DNA from 4 places in the Rhizobium sp. P44RR-XXIV genome. Region 2 is predicted to be linked to each of the others. Evidence: predicted binding sites of a transcription regulator. Region 2 holds the regulator's gene; each other region holds the start of a gene.

The links. The regulator LexA, encoded in region 2, represses DNA repair genes until DNA is damaged. The targets are predictions, from matches to a motif close to TGTTCNNNNTGTGTTCNG.
Region 1: BSK43_RS06465 (ATP-dependent helicase) is a predicted target of LexA. The motif match lies at 1,782-1,799, and genes of this name have one in related genera.
Region 3: BSK43_RS18580 (ribonuclease) is a predicted target of LexA. The motif match lies at 1,549-1,566, and genes of this name have one in related genera.
Region 4: BSK43_RS18900 (UvrD-helicase domain-containing protein) is a predicted target of LexA. The motif match lies at 1,712-1,729, and genes of this name have one in related genera.

What each region holds. Positions count from the first base shown of each region.
Region 1 is NZ_MPVZ02000025.1:229,840-233,224, forward strand. Features, by position in the region: gene secD (protein translocase subunit SecD) at 1-647, shown strand, start outside; gene BSK43_RS06460 (SMP-30/gluconolactonase/LRE family protein) at 723-1,598, opposite strand; gene BSK43_RS06465 (ATP-dependent helicase) at 1,874-3,385, shown strand, end outside.
Region 2 is NZ_MPVZ02000028.1:965,206-968,590, forward strand. Features, by position in the region: gene kdsA (3-deoxy-8-phosphooctulonate synthase) at 1-383, opposite strand, end outside; gene BSK43_RS21830 (VOC family protein) at 380-1,267, opposite strand; gene lexA (transcriptional repressor LexA) at 1,663-2,385, shown strand; gene BSK43_RS21840 (ComEC/Rec2 family competence protein) at 2,366-3,385, opposite strand, start outside.
Region 3 is NZ_MPVZ02000028.1:297,383-300,767, forward strand. Features, by position in the region: gene BSK43_RS18570 (DMT family transporter) at 1-464, opposite strand, end outside; gene BSK43_RS18575 (alpha/beta hydrolase) at 484-1,416, opposite strand; gene BSK43_RS18580 (ribonuclease) at 1,581-2,327, shown strand; gene ettA (energy-dependent translational throttle protein EttA) at 2,454-3,385, shown strand, end outside.
Region 4 is NZ_MPVZ02000028.1:370,107-373,491, forward strand. Features, by position in the region: gene BSK43_RS18900 (UvrD-helicase domain-containing protein) at 1-1,659, opposite strand, end outside; gene BSK43_RS18905 (efflux RND transporter periplasmic adaptor subunit) at 2,020-3,186, shown strand; gene BSK43_RS18910 (efflux RND transporter permease subunit) at 3,183-3,385, shown strand, end outside.

The DNA of each region.
Region 1 (3,385 bases), on a different contig from region 2:
AAATCGTCAAGATCGACCCGACCGCGACCATCGAAGGCACCGACGTCATCGGACCGAAGGTCTCGGGCGAGCTTGCCTGGGCCGGCATCCTGTCGGTCGTGATCGCCAGCCTGGCGATGCTCGTTTATATCTGGGTGCGGTTCGAATGGCCGTTTGCGGTTGGCGCCATCGTCACGCTGGTACTCGACGTTACCAAGGCGATAGGCTTCTTCGCGATCACCGGCCTCGATTTCAACCTTACGGCCATCGCCGCGATCCTCACACTTGTGGGATATTCGGTGAACGACAAGGTCGTGGTCTATGACCGCATGCGTGAAAACATGCGGCTCTACAAATCGATGCCGCTGCGCGAGATCATCGACAGGTCGATCAACGAGACCCTGGCGCGAAGCCTCTATACCAACGCCACCGCCTTCCTGGCGCTGGTGCCGATGGCGATCTGGGGCGGTAGCGCCGTCTCCAGCTTCGCGATCCCGATGGTGTTCGGCATACTTGTCGCCGGCGCCTCGTCGATCTTCATCGCAGCGCCGATCCTGCTCTTCCTCGGCGACTGGCGCCGTCGCCATGCCAAGCCCGCTGCCAACGATGCGGCACCGACAGACGGCAAGTCGACCAAGGGCAACAAGCAGATCCCTGCTGCCGAATAAGCTCTGAATTGATTAAAAAAGGACATGCCCGGTCACCGGGCATGTCCGCCGGCTACCCTGAGAAATGGGGCCGTTCTACGAAATGGACGGCATATGCAGCGGCAGCCCCGGACGCGGCGCCGTTATCTTTTCAACGACACCATTTTCCTGCTCGCTGGCGAGCAAATGCTTGCCATCGACGGTGAAGGCGATATTGCCCGGCCGTGTGCCGTTCGTGCGGATATGGCCCGCCATTTTACCGTCTACATCGACAAGCGAAATCTCACCCAGCCCATACATGGCGCAATAGAGTGTGCCGCTGCGATCGAAGGCAAGACCGGACGGTCCGCGCAGTACGTTTATGGCAGGCGATGTCATCGACTGGGCAAAAAGCTCCTGCCGGCCGCCGATGATCTGGCGGTGGATTTTTCCGGTTAGCGTCTCGCTGTAGTAAAGCAGTCCATCGGCATCGAAAGCCAGGCCGCTGGCAAGCAGCAGCCCCGCGGCCAGGACCCTGATGACCCTGCCCTCGGCAGGATCGATCTGATAGACACAGCCATTATAGGCCGCCTTGAAGAAATCGGGATGAATATGGCCGCCTTCGAGCAAGTCGTCGAGACGGATGCCGGAATCGGTCATGTAAAGCAGGCCGTCAGGCCCGAAGGCGAGAGCATTGGGATGAAGGAACGGACCATCGGCGCTGCCTTCGATCACCTGCAGCACACGTCCCTGCGGCGACACGCGGACAAGGGAATTCTCCGGACCGTCGGCGACCCAGAAGCATCCGTCTCCGTCGATCGCAATCCCGGTCGGGCTCCCACCGATCCGGCAAATTTCCTGATAAGCGCCGCTTGTGTCGAAAAGTTTCAGACAGCGACGGCTCGCATCCATCTCCACGAGCGCAAAGCGCCCGTCCGACAAAGCCACCAATCCGCTAGGCAGACGCAGCCCAGTGGCAATCGTTTCGTTCATGTTCTGAAGCCTTCATTCTACGCACTACGCGAATCCCCAAAAACTCAAATTGCCGCGCCAAAATGATACATAAGCACGAAGAAAGTCATTTTCGAGCCGGCCTCTGGCGAATCCGGATAAGATTATTGCGCGAAAGGTCACATCTGCGTGCAGATCGGCCAAGCTTGACACGCTTGAGCGATTCGGAACATCCATAGAACGTCCGGATCATTTCGCCCATGCGATTCGTCGCGGATTGCGCCTGGCGCCCTTCATCCGACGCATCGGGAGAGTTCATGACCGCCGCCTATCTGGAAAAGCTGAACCCGGAGCAGCGACTTGCAGTCGAGCACGGCACGACGACGGGCAACGGCCATGTCGCCGGACCGTTACTCGTCATTGCCGGGGCCGGTTCGGGCAAGACGAATACGCTTGCCCATCGCGTCGCGCATCTGATCGTCAAGGGCGCCGATCCACGCCGCATCCTGCTGATGACCTTCTCACGCCGCGCCGCCGCCGAAATGGGCCGCCGTGTCGAACGGATATGTCGCGAAGTGCTCGGCACCAATGCGGGCGTCACTGCCGATGCCCTTGCCTGGAGCGGCACGTTCCATGGCATCGGCGCGCGGCTTCTGCGGGATTATGCCGAGCAGATCGGTCTCGACCCGGCCTTCACCATCCATGACCGCGAAGACAGCGCCGACCTGCTGAACCTCGCGCGCCACGATCTCGGATTTTCCAAGCTGGAAAGCCGATTTCCGACCAAGGCGACATGCCTTTCCATCTATTCTCGGTCGGTCAATTCGGAAGCGCCGCTTGCCGAGATGCTGCGCGACTTCTTTCCGTGGTGCGCCACCTGGGAGCCACAGCTGCGCGATCTCTTCGCCGCCTATGTCGAAGCCAAGCAGGCACAGAATGTGCTCGATTACGACGACTTGCTGCTCTACTGGGCGCATATGCTGCAGGAGCCGCTGATCGCCGAGGACATTGGCAGCCGTTTCGACCATGTGCTCGTCGACGAATATCAGGACACCAACCGGCTGCAATCGTCGATCCTGCTGGCCCTGAAACCGGACGGCCATGGGCTCACCGTCGTCGGTGACGATGCACAGTCGATCTATTCCTTCCGTGCGGCGACGGTGCGCAACATTCTCGATTTCCCGCAAGCCTTCACGCCGGCGGCCGACATAGTGACGCTCGACCGCAACTACCGCTCGACGCAGCCGATCCTTGCCGCCGCCAATGCCGTGATCGACCTTGCCTCGGAGCGCTTCACCAAGAACTTGCGCACCGAACGCCAAAGCGTCGAGCGTCCCCGGCTGGTAACGGTGCGCGACGAAAGCGATCAGGCGCGTTACGTCGCCGATCAAGTGCTGGAAAATCGCGAGGGCGGCGCCAGGCTGAAGCAGCAGGCGGTATTGTTTCGTACCTCAAGTCACAGCGGACCACTGGAAGTGGAGCTCACCCGTCGCAACATTCCCTTCGTCAAATTCGGCGGGCTGAAATTTCTCGACAGCGCCCATGTCAAGGACATGCTGGCGGCGCTGCGTTTCGCCCAGAACCCGCGCGACCGGGTGGCGGGTTTCCGGCTGATGCAGCTCTTGCCTGGCGTCGGCCCCTCCACAGCGCAACGCGTGCTCGACCAGATCGGCGAAGCGGCAAGCCCGATCACGGCGCTCACCGAGCTTCCACCCCCACCCCGCACCGGAGACGACTGGGCTGCATTCGTGGAGACGATGCGCGAGGTCAAAAGCGGCAAGGCGGGATGGCCGACGGAAATCGGGCTGGTGCGGCAATGGTACGAGCCG
Region 2 (3,385 bases):
TCGGTCTGGCGCGAAAGGAAGGCCGGGATCTGCAGGATATCAACCGTCTTGGCGACAACGGCGCATTGTTCCTCGGTGTGAATATCGGTCAGCACCGGAAAGCCATATTCCTTCTTGAGATCGGCAAAAATTTCCAATCCCTTCTCGATGCCGATACCGCGCTTGCCGGAGAGCGAGGTGCGGTTCGCCTTGTCATAGGAGGATTTATAGACAAGGCCGATGCCGAGCTTGTCGCAGAGTTCCTTCAGCACGCCGGCCACCATGAAGGCATGCTCGCGGCTCTCCATCTGGCAGGGGCCGGCGATCAGCGACAGCTTGGCAGTGTTGGAAAACAGAACCTTGGACGCTCCCTCGCCGACGATCACTTCCGAATTCGTGCTCATGCTATCTCCTCAAAGGCGAAAAGAGCGCCCGCTGCGGGCGCCAGCCTTGCCAATATACGGTTGTTCTTACGCGTGTAGGTGACGCCGTTAGCAGCGAAATGCGACGATGTCACGGAAAGATCGCGTGTTTTGAAAAGGATTGCGCGGGCTCGAAGCCCCGGATCGTCCTTGCCGACCCGCAAATCGTAAAACGCCTCCATGCCTTCCGGCGTCAGGAGATCGATGTCGGCATTGGCAGCCCGGATTGTCAGTCCGAAGGAATGCTCGGATATCCTGGGGTCACCTATGATCTCCTCGAAAAACGAGCGGTACGCGGCGGGTTTGGTCGTCGATATCGCCACCCGCGCAATGCCGGTGACAGCATTTTCATGGCGCTCCAGCACGCTGCGATCGGCGGGCAACGGATTGATGCGCTGGCAGCAGAAGGCCAGGAAATCGGGCGCACGCAGATCGGCGGCAAAGGCAAGACGAAAGCCCGCCTGGGTTTCCGTGCCATCCGGCATCCTCATCGGCCGCGAAAAATCCAGCATCCGTCCGGCGGAGATCATGCCGGCCTTGAAACGTTCGTCATCAGCGACAGCGTCATCCGTGCCGAAAACCACGCCGGAGAACCCGTCTTCACCTATCCGAAACCGATAGGCCTGATCACGAGCGACGAAGACATTGCCGTCCTCGATGCTCTTTTCACACTGCTCCAGAGATGTGACCCCGAGGGGCTCCAGATAGGTCTTGTCGGCAAAGAAGACGCATGCGTTCTCGGTGCCAAAGGGATGGCGCGCATCCGGAGCCACCGTAAAGCCAAGCCTGCCAAGGCGTTCACGCGCCGATGCGATATTGACCGTCGGCAGCACAAGATGATCCAGCGGATGCGGCAACGAAGTCATGGCGTCTCCGATTTTCTGCTGCGGCAGGTTTGCGCCGATCCACGGTCCAATTCAAGGCCGAAGCAGCATAGCGATGATACTGGACAATGACTGATTCTCGACAGCAGCCGAACCTTCTCGGTACAAGCTAGATTTCAGCCATGCTTCAGATAGGTGACTTAAACTTAAAACCACTCCGTCTGCGCATCCAGCGGCGTTTTCCCATATTTATCGTTATGTTAGCACCGATATAACCACTCGCCGTCGCGCCACGATCCATTCGATAATTTTAAATATCTAACTGACAGGGCAAGGCTTTACCGAAATTTAAGTACTTGCGGAACACATATGGAACATATAGTGTCCGTTCTGGATTTGTTTCACGACGTTTCTCTTGATTCTGGGGTTCCAAGACGATGTTGACGCGCAAGCAGCAGGAACTGCTTCTCTTCATTCACGAACGGATGAAGGAGTCCGGCGTTCCACCATCTTTCGATGAAATGAAGGACGCATTGGATCTTGCATCCAAGTCCGGCATTCACCGTTTGATCACGGCTTTGGAAGAGCGAGGCTTCATCCGTCGCCTGCCGAATCGGGCGAGAGCGCTCGAAGTCATCAAGCTGCCGGATGCCTACAATCCCAGCCTGCAGCCGCGCCGCGGCTTTTCACCGAGCGTCATCGAAGGCAGTCTTGGCAAGCCACAGCCGGTCGCGCCGCCTGCTCCCCCAAAGGTGGCCAATGACGACCAGAACAGTTCGGTGTCGGTGCCCGTCATGGGCCGCATCGCAGCCGGCGTTCCGATTTCGGCCATTCAGAACAATACCCATGAAATAACCGTTCCCGCCGATATGCTCGGCTCGGGCGAACATTATGCCTTGGAAGTGCGGGGCGATTCGATGATCGATGCCGGCATTTTTGACGGCGATACCGTCATCATCCGCAATTCAACGACTGCCAATCCCGGTGACATTGTTGTCGCCCTTGTGGATGACGAAGAAGCAACGTTGAAGCGGTTTCGCCGCAAGGGCGCTTCCATCGCTCTAGAAGCCGCCAATCCGGCATATGAAACACGCATATTCGGGCCGGATCGCGTCAAGGTCCAGGGCAAGCTTGTCGGCCTCATTCGCCGCTATCATTGACTGGTGACGCAGAACGGATTGGCACACCATAGGTTCCGGTGCGCCAATCATAGGTTCGGTGCCGCATCCATGGGCGCTGCGGATTGTCGAACGCTGTGGAGATGATAGGCGTGTCCGAGTCGAAATTCATTTCGACCGAGCCGGTTCGCCTCAATGTAGCGCCGGTGAAAAGCATTGCTCCGGAGCGGCAGCGATCGAGGCGCAGTTTTATCGGCGTGATGACGATATTTGCGGTATCGCAAGCAGGCGGTAGATAGGCTGCGTCCTCGATGGTGACAAGCATCGCGCCGTTTTCAAGCATTGCGACACACCATGCACCCTTCTGGCATGCAAAGCTTCCCTGCATCGTCTGATCGAGCGCTTCCTCCATTGCCTTGCGCACTGCGTTTTGTTCCTCCGTGCTTAACCGCCGGCGGCGATCTGCTTTGCTGACATGAGGGAGCCGGCTGTCGGTCGGAAGAACGGTTGGCGGTTGGTGTTCTGCTGCCACCAGCGCCTTCTGCCATTGCTCGAAGATAAAAGCCTGCGGTCTTTCGCGGTTCGTTGCCAAGATGTCGTCCTGTCGCAACGCGACCAGAGCGCCATCTTCGGAAATCATCAGATCCGGCTTCGGCACGCCGGAATTGAATGTTGCTGCACCGATCGCTGAGAGCAACAACAGCAGCCCGACATGGCGCAGGCGGGTCCGCAGCATGGTCATGATAAGGAAGCCGGCTATGAAAGTTGGCATGAGCCAGCCCGCTTGACGGCCAAAGGTGATATCGCCTCCCCAGCCCGCCACGGTCTTCGCGATCAGGATGACCAGTTCCAGTCCCTCACCGGTGACTTTCCAGAATGGCGCATCAAGGCCAAGCGGCATCAGCAACATGGCCATCATGCCGAACGGCATGACAATGAACGAGACGATCGGCATGGCGGCGAGATTTGCAGCAAGCCCGTATGTCGCCAGTCGGTGAAAATGCTCGATCGAGAAAATCGCCGTCGAAGCACCGCCGACGAA
Region 3 (3,385 bases), 670 kb from region 2:
TGAAAGCTTGGCTGGATGATGAGCATGGCGCCAAGGAAGCCGACGGCACAGGCTGTGTAACGGCGCCAGCCGATGGTTTCCTTGAGGAAGATGCTGCTCAAAATGGTCAGCATCATCGGCTCGACGAAAAAGATGGCGATGGCATCGGCCACTTCCATGACCTGCAGCGCAGTCACGAACGAGACCATGGACAGCGTCAAAAGCGCAGCGCGGAGCGCGTGCACGCCGCTTTGGCGCCATGACCATACGCCCCACTGTCCGCGCACGGCCATCATCGGCAGGGCAAAGAGCGACTGAAAGATGAAGCGTGCGGCGGTGACTTCGGCCGGCGGAATGGTGGTTGCCGCGAGTTTGGAGAAGATGTCCATGATCGGCGAGAGGACGACGGAGAGGAACATCATCAACAGGCCGAACGTCAGCTCCGATTGCGGCAATCGAAGCGAGGAGCCGCTGTTGGCATTCATTGGAGAGTTCCTTTGAGAATCAGTTCCTTGCCGCGACCTCTTTGCACCAGTTAGCAAAGTCGGCAATGGCTTGGTCGGCACCGATTTCGTTCAGCGTCTCGTGCCGCATGTCCGGGTGGATCTTGGTTGTAATATGAGAGAAGCCGGCGTTTTTCAAATGATTTGACAGCCAGGAAATTGCTTTTCCGTTGTCTGTCGCCGGGTCCTTGCCGCCGCCGATGAGATGGATCGGCATGTCGTGCCGCAGCTGGTCGAGATAGGCCTTTTGCGGGGCGCGAAAGCTGAGTTCGAATATATCAAGCCAGAGCGAAACGGATGCATCGAAGCCGCAGAGTGGATCGGCGATGTACTTGTCCACCTGTTCGGGGATGCGCGACAGCCAATCGAACTCGGTGCGGCGGTTCGGGATGAATTTGCCCCAGGCGCCGAAGGTCAGTTTTGGCAGTGGCCCGCTTGGAACGTCCGACCCCTTGAACATGCGTTCGGTCTTCAAGATGAGCTGGGCGGCGCGGCCGGCGAGGCCCGGATGGAAATTCGAATTCCAGACAGTGACGGCATCGAATTTATCCGGATAGGTGACAGCTGTATTGAGGCTGATCAATCCACCCATGGAATGACCGAACAGGATGATCGGCCGGCCCGGATAAGTGGTTGCGGCGAGCTCTCTCATGGCAAGTACATCTGCCATGACCTGATCGACGCCATTTCGCCGGGCGAAACGGCCGATAGGCGCATCGACGGCAACCGTTTCGCCATGGCCGCGGTGATCGTGGGCATAGACATGGAAGCCCTGGGTGGCCATGGCATCGGCGAAAGCTTCATAGCGGCGCGAATGTTCGGCAAGGCCATGGGATATGAGAAGGATTCCGCGCGCCTCGCCCTTCGCCGGCGAATGATGATAGGCAATCGTCGCGCCCGTCGGACTTTGCAGGCGTTGCGTTTCGGCGAACATGCATGGTTCCTCCCCAATCGGACGAGAGGTTATCATCCTGGTGATTGCAATGGACAGTCATCGAAGCCCACAGAAATAAATCTTTCGAGCCCCGTGATTCAGGGTTGCATGCGCAAAAGCAAACTGCTTATTTGTTCCTATAATGTTCTAGTTGGAGGCGTGGAATGAAGCATTTGCTTCGGATATTTGCGGTTGTGCTCCTTTCGGTCGGGACAGTCGCGAGCGCAGTGGCGCAGGAGCACAGCCGGGGGCGGACACGCTTCATCCTGGCGGCAAGCTGGGAGCCGGCATTTTGTGCGACGAACCAGAAGAAGGCGGAATGTCGGAACCAGTCGTCGAGCAATCACGATGCCACGAATTTCTCGCTACATGGCCTCTGGCCGATGCGGCAGGAATATTGCGACGTTTCGGATGATCTGAAGCAGGCGGATCGCAGCAGCGATTGGAAGGATCTGCCGGCGGTGCAGCTGTCGCAAGACGTTAAGGCGAAGCTCGACAAGGTGATGCCGGGTACGCAATCGGGCCTCGAGCGTCACGAGTGGATCAAGCACGGCACCTGCACGAAGCTTAGTGCCGACGATTACTTCTCGACCGCCGCGGGCCTGATCAACGAGCTCAACGCATCCGCCGTGCGTGAACTTTTCGCTCAGAATATCGGCAAGGAACTGGATGCGGAAAGCATCAAGGCCGCTTTCGACCAGAGCTTCGGCGAGGGTGCCAATGCGCGCATCAAGATGAGCTGCCGTCGCGTCGGCAATGTCAGGATGATCTCGGAACTGACGATCGGTCTCTCCGAAGACGCTCTCGATCAGCAACAGGGCAACGAGCCTCGGCTCGCAAAACTGATCCAGGGTGCCGGCAGTACGGCGTTCGGCTGCGATCGCGGCGTGGTGGATGCAGCCGGTTTCTGACTTATTCCGGCCTTTGTGACGCGGATAAATGCCCTCGGATAAGGTTTCGCCGTTGCCCGAGGGCGGGGTTTCGCCTACATAGCGGCACAATTCGCAATGTTATCCGCCCGTGGAGTAACCCAAGCTATGGCACGTCAGTTCATTTATCATATGGCCGGTCTGAATAAGGCCTATGGCGCCAAGAAAATCCTGGAGAATATTCATCTCTCCTTCTACCCCGACGCCAAGATCGGTATTCTCGGCCCGAACGGTGCGGGTAAGTCGACTGTACTGCGCATCATGGCCGGTCTCGACAAGGAATATACCGGCGAAGCCTGGTTGGCCGAAGGCGCTACCATCGGATATCTGGCACAGGAGCCGCACCTCGATCCTACGAAGACGGCGCTCGAAAACGTCATGGAAGGCGTCGCGGCCAAGACCGACGTTCTCAATCGCTATAACGAACTGATGATGAACTATTCTGACGAGACGGCGGAAGAGGGCGCCAAGCTCCAGGATATCATCGACAGCCAGAACCTCTGGGATCTCGAAAGCCAGGTTGAAATGGCGATGGATGCGCTGCGTTGCCCGCCCGGCGATGCTGACGTCACCAAGCTTTCGGGCGGCGAGCGTCGCCGTCTTGCCTTGTGCAAGCTGCTGCTGTCGCAGCCCGACGTGCTGCTGCTTGACGAACCGACCAACCACCTCGACGCCGAAACCATCGCCTGGCTGGAAAAGCACCTGCGTGCCTATCCGGGCGCCGTGCTGATGATCACCCACGATCGCTACTTCCTGGATAACGTCACCGGCTGGATCCTCGAACTCGACCGCGGTCGCGGCATTCCTTACGAGGGCAACTACTCCTCGTACCTGCTGGCCAAGGCAAAGCGCATGCAGCAGGAAGGCCGCGAAGAAGCCGGTCGTCAGAAGGCGATCGCGCGCGAACAGGAATGGATCGCGTCCAGCCCGAAGGCCCGCCAGTCGAAGTCCAAGGCTCGTATCCGCGCCTATGACGAGTTGGTCGATGCCGCCGAGAACCAGCGTCCCGGCGATGCGCAGATCATCATTCCGGTCGGCGA
Region 4 (3,385 bases), 600 kb from region 2:
TTCCGCCGATTTGTCGTTTTTCCACATGTCCGTATAGCCGGACTCTTCGAGGATCTGCTCGGCAAGGTCGGTATGCGGGGTATTTTCGAGCAGGCCCTGCCAGCGGCGGAAGGACTGCACGACGTCGAATAGCGCCTTGCGCGGCTTCGGCTTCATCTCGTCGGTCTCGATGATGTCGGCTGCTGCCGCCAGCATCGGGATGTTGCGAGCGCGGGCATAATCGTGCAGTGCGCGTATGGTGGTGTCGCCAAGGCCGCGCTTCGGCGTGTTGACGATGCGCTCGAAGGCGAGGTCGTCGGCGGGCTGGCAGACCAGGCGGAAATAGGCCATGGCGTCGCGGATTTCAAGACGCTCATAGAAGCGGGGGCCACCGACGACTCGGTAGTTGAGGCCGAGCGTGACGAAGCGATCTTCGAATTCGCGCATCTGGAAGGAGGCGCGCACCAGGATCGCCATGTCGTTCAGTCTGTGCTGGTTACGCTGAAGCTGCTCGATCTCCTCGCCGATGGCGCGGGCTTCTTCCTCGGAATCCCAGGAGGCGTGCACCTGCACCTTGATATCTTCGGGATCGGAACGGTCGGTAAACAGCGTCTTGCCGAGCCGGCCTTCATTATGGGAAATCAGATGGGCCGCAGCTCCGAGAATATGCTCGGTCGAGCGATAGTTGCGCTCGAGCTTGATCACCTTGGCGCCAGGAAAATCCTTCTCGAAGCGAAGGATATTGTCCACCTCGGCACCGCGCCAGCCATAGATCGACTGGTCGTCGTCACCGACGCAGCAGACGTTCTGCAACTCGCCCTTCGGCCGCTGCGCCAGGAGGCGCAACCACATATATTGCGCCGTGTTGGTATCCTGATACTCGTCGACGAGGATATAGCGGAAGCGTTGGTGATAATCCTTCAGCACATCCGGATTCTGCCGGAACATGTTGATCGGATGCAGCAAAAGGTCGCCGAAGTCACAAGCATTCAGCGTCTTCAGGCGGTTCTGGTAGGCGGCGTAGAGTTCGCGGCCCTTGCCATTGGCAAAGGCGCGGGCATCGCCCTCCGGAATCTCGGCCGGGCTGAGGCCTTTGTTCTTCCAGGTGTCGATCATGCCGGCGAATTGCTTGGCCGGCCAGCGCTTGTCGTCGATGCCCTCTGCCTGGATTAACTGCTTGATCAGGCGGGTAACGTCGTCGGTATCGAGAATGGTGAAGCTGGAGGAGAGGCCCACCAGTTCGGCATGACGGCGCAGCAGCTTGACGCCAATCGAGTGGAAGGTGCCGAGCCATGGCATGCCCTCGACGGCGCCGCCGACGAGCAGGGCAACGCGTTCCTTCATCTCGCGCGCCGCCTTGTTGGTGAAGGTGACGGCAAGGATCTGGCTGGGGAAGGCGCGGTTGGTGGACAGGATATGGGCGATACGGGTCGTCAGCACGCGCGTCTTGCCGGTGCCCGCGCCGGCAAGCACCAGAACGGGGCCGTCGAGGGTTTCGACCGCTTCGGCCTGCTCCGGGTTGAGGCCCGAAAGATAGTCCGGCCGCGGCCGCTGTCGCGTGCCGCATGGCACGGGCCGCATGCCGCCGCCGATGCTGCCGGTCTCCGGCGCAGCGCGGCGTGGTGCCAGGTGCTCCGGCTCCTCGTCAAAGAAGGGAATGTCGTCATGTCCGATGGTCATGCGGCCCAATGTAATGATTCTACCCTGAAAGGCAAAAGAAACGGGCCGAAAATAGAACAAAAAGTGCACATTCACAGGGAGAAAGCAGCGAGGGAGACGCCATTTCAGTGTCCGAAAGGCGACGTTGGGCTACGAATGAAACGCCTCGTTGTCCGCGAAAAGATTACAACTTCGTCATAATCGGCAGCAAAGCTTGCTGCATATGTATAAAAAAACGATATTGCAGCAAATCGGGCACAATCGTGCGTTATACCACCGCCGACCCGAACTTGGCCTCAGTAAGTGCGCTTGGCGAAATGAGGCCATATTGAACTGACGACGCGATTTCATCGCCTCTGACACGAAGAGCCGGAGACGTACATGACCGCCTGGAAGCAACTTTCCTTGTGTTTTTTCTTATTGCTGGCAGGTCTTGCCGCCGCCGTGGCTTTTGTGCCGGGCGCAGCCAACCTGTTGCGGGGGGCCGGTGTTCCCGAGGCTGCTGTGGTGGTCCTTGCGCCCGGCAAGAACAACAGTGGCGGGAAGCAGGCGGATGCGGCCAATAACGCAGGGCGGCGCGGGCAGAATGTGCCGTTGGTGGTCACCGAGCCAGTGGTGGGCGCCATCGTCAATGATCGGCTGAGCGCGATCGGCACCGGCGATGCCATCCGTTCCGTGGTCGTCATGCCGCAGGCGGCCGGCACGATCCGTGAAGTCCTCATCAAATCCGGCGACCGCGTGAAGCAGGGGCAGGTGCTGGCGCGCCTCGACGATGACGAGCAGATCATTGCCCGCGGCCAGGCGGAAGTGGCGCTGAAGAGCGCCTCCGAGAAATCTCAGCTTTATCGCAATATCAAATCCAGCGTCTCGCGCATGGATGTCTTCGATGCCGAGATCGTCGAGCAGGGGGCGAAACTCGCGCTGCAATCGGCGGAGCTGGCGCTGAAGCGCCGCGACGTCGTTGCGCCGATCGACGGCATCGTCGGCATCGTGCCCGTTGTCGTCGGCGATAACGTGACGACGGCAACGAGCATCGTCATGCTGGATGATCGCTCCGAGATCCTGGTGGACTACTGGGTGCCGGAACGCTTCGCCAACACGGTCAAGGTCGATCAGCCCGTCGAAGCGACATCGGTTGCGCTGCCGGGGCGCGTCTTCACGGGCGCTGTCGAGGCGGTGGACAATCGCGTCGACGGCGCCAGCCGGACCCTGCGCATTCGCGCGCGCATCGACAATGCCGCCGATGAACTCCGCGCCGGCATGTCCTTCAACGTCGGCATGCGCTTTGCCGGCGATACCTATCCGTCCGTCGATCCGCTTGCCGTGCAATGGGATGGGGAGGGCGCCCATGTCTGGCGCGTTGCCAACGGCAAGTCGTCGAAGGTGCGGGTCAGCATCGTGCAACGCAATCCCGATGCCGTCCTGGTCAAGGGTGATCTTCGCGATGGTGATCCCATCGTCATCGAGGGGCTGCAGCGTGTGACCGAGGGCGGCGACGTGCGTTTTGCGCGCGATCTCGCCCAGGCCACGGAGGTCATCACCCAATGACCGGCCACAATGATGATGTGACCGAAGCCGGCGCTAGCCACGGCAAGCAGTCATTCACGGCAATCTTCGTGCGCCGGCCGATCCTGGCGTTGGTCTTCAATACGCTGCTGATCGTTGCCGGCCTTGCCGCCTATTTCGGCGTCGAAGTGCGCGAATTGCCTGACGTCGACCGTCCCGTCGTCACGGTCAGAACCGTGTT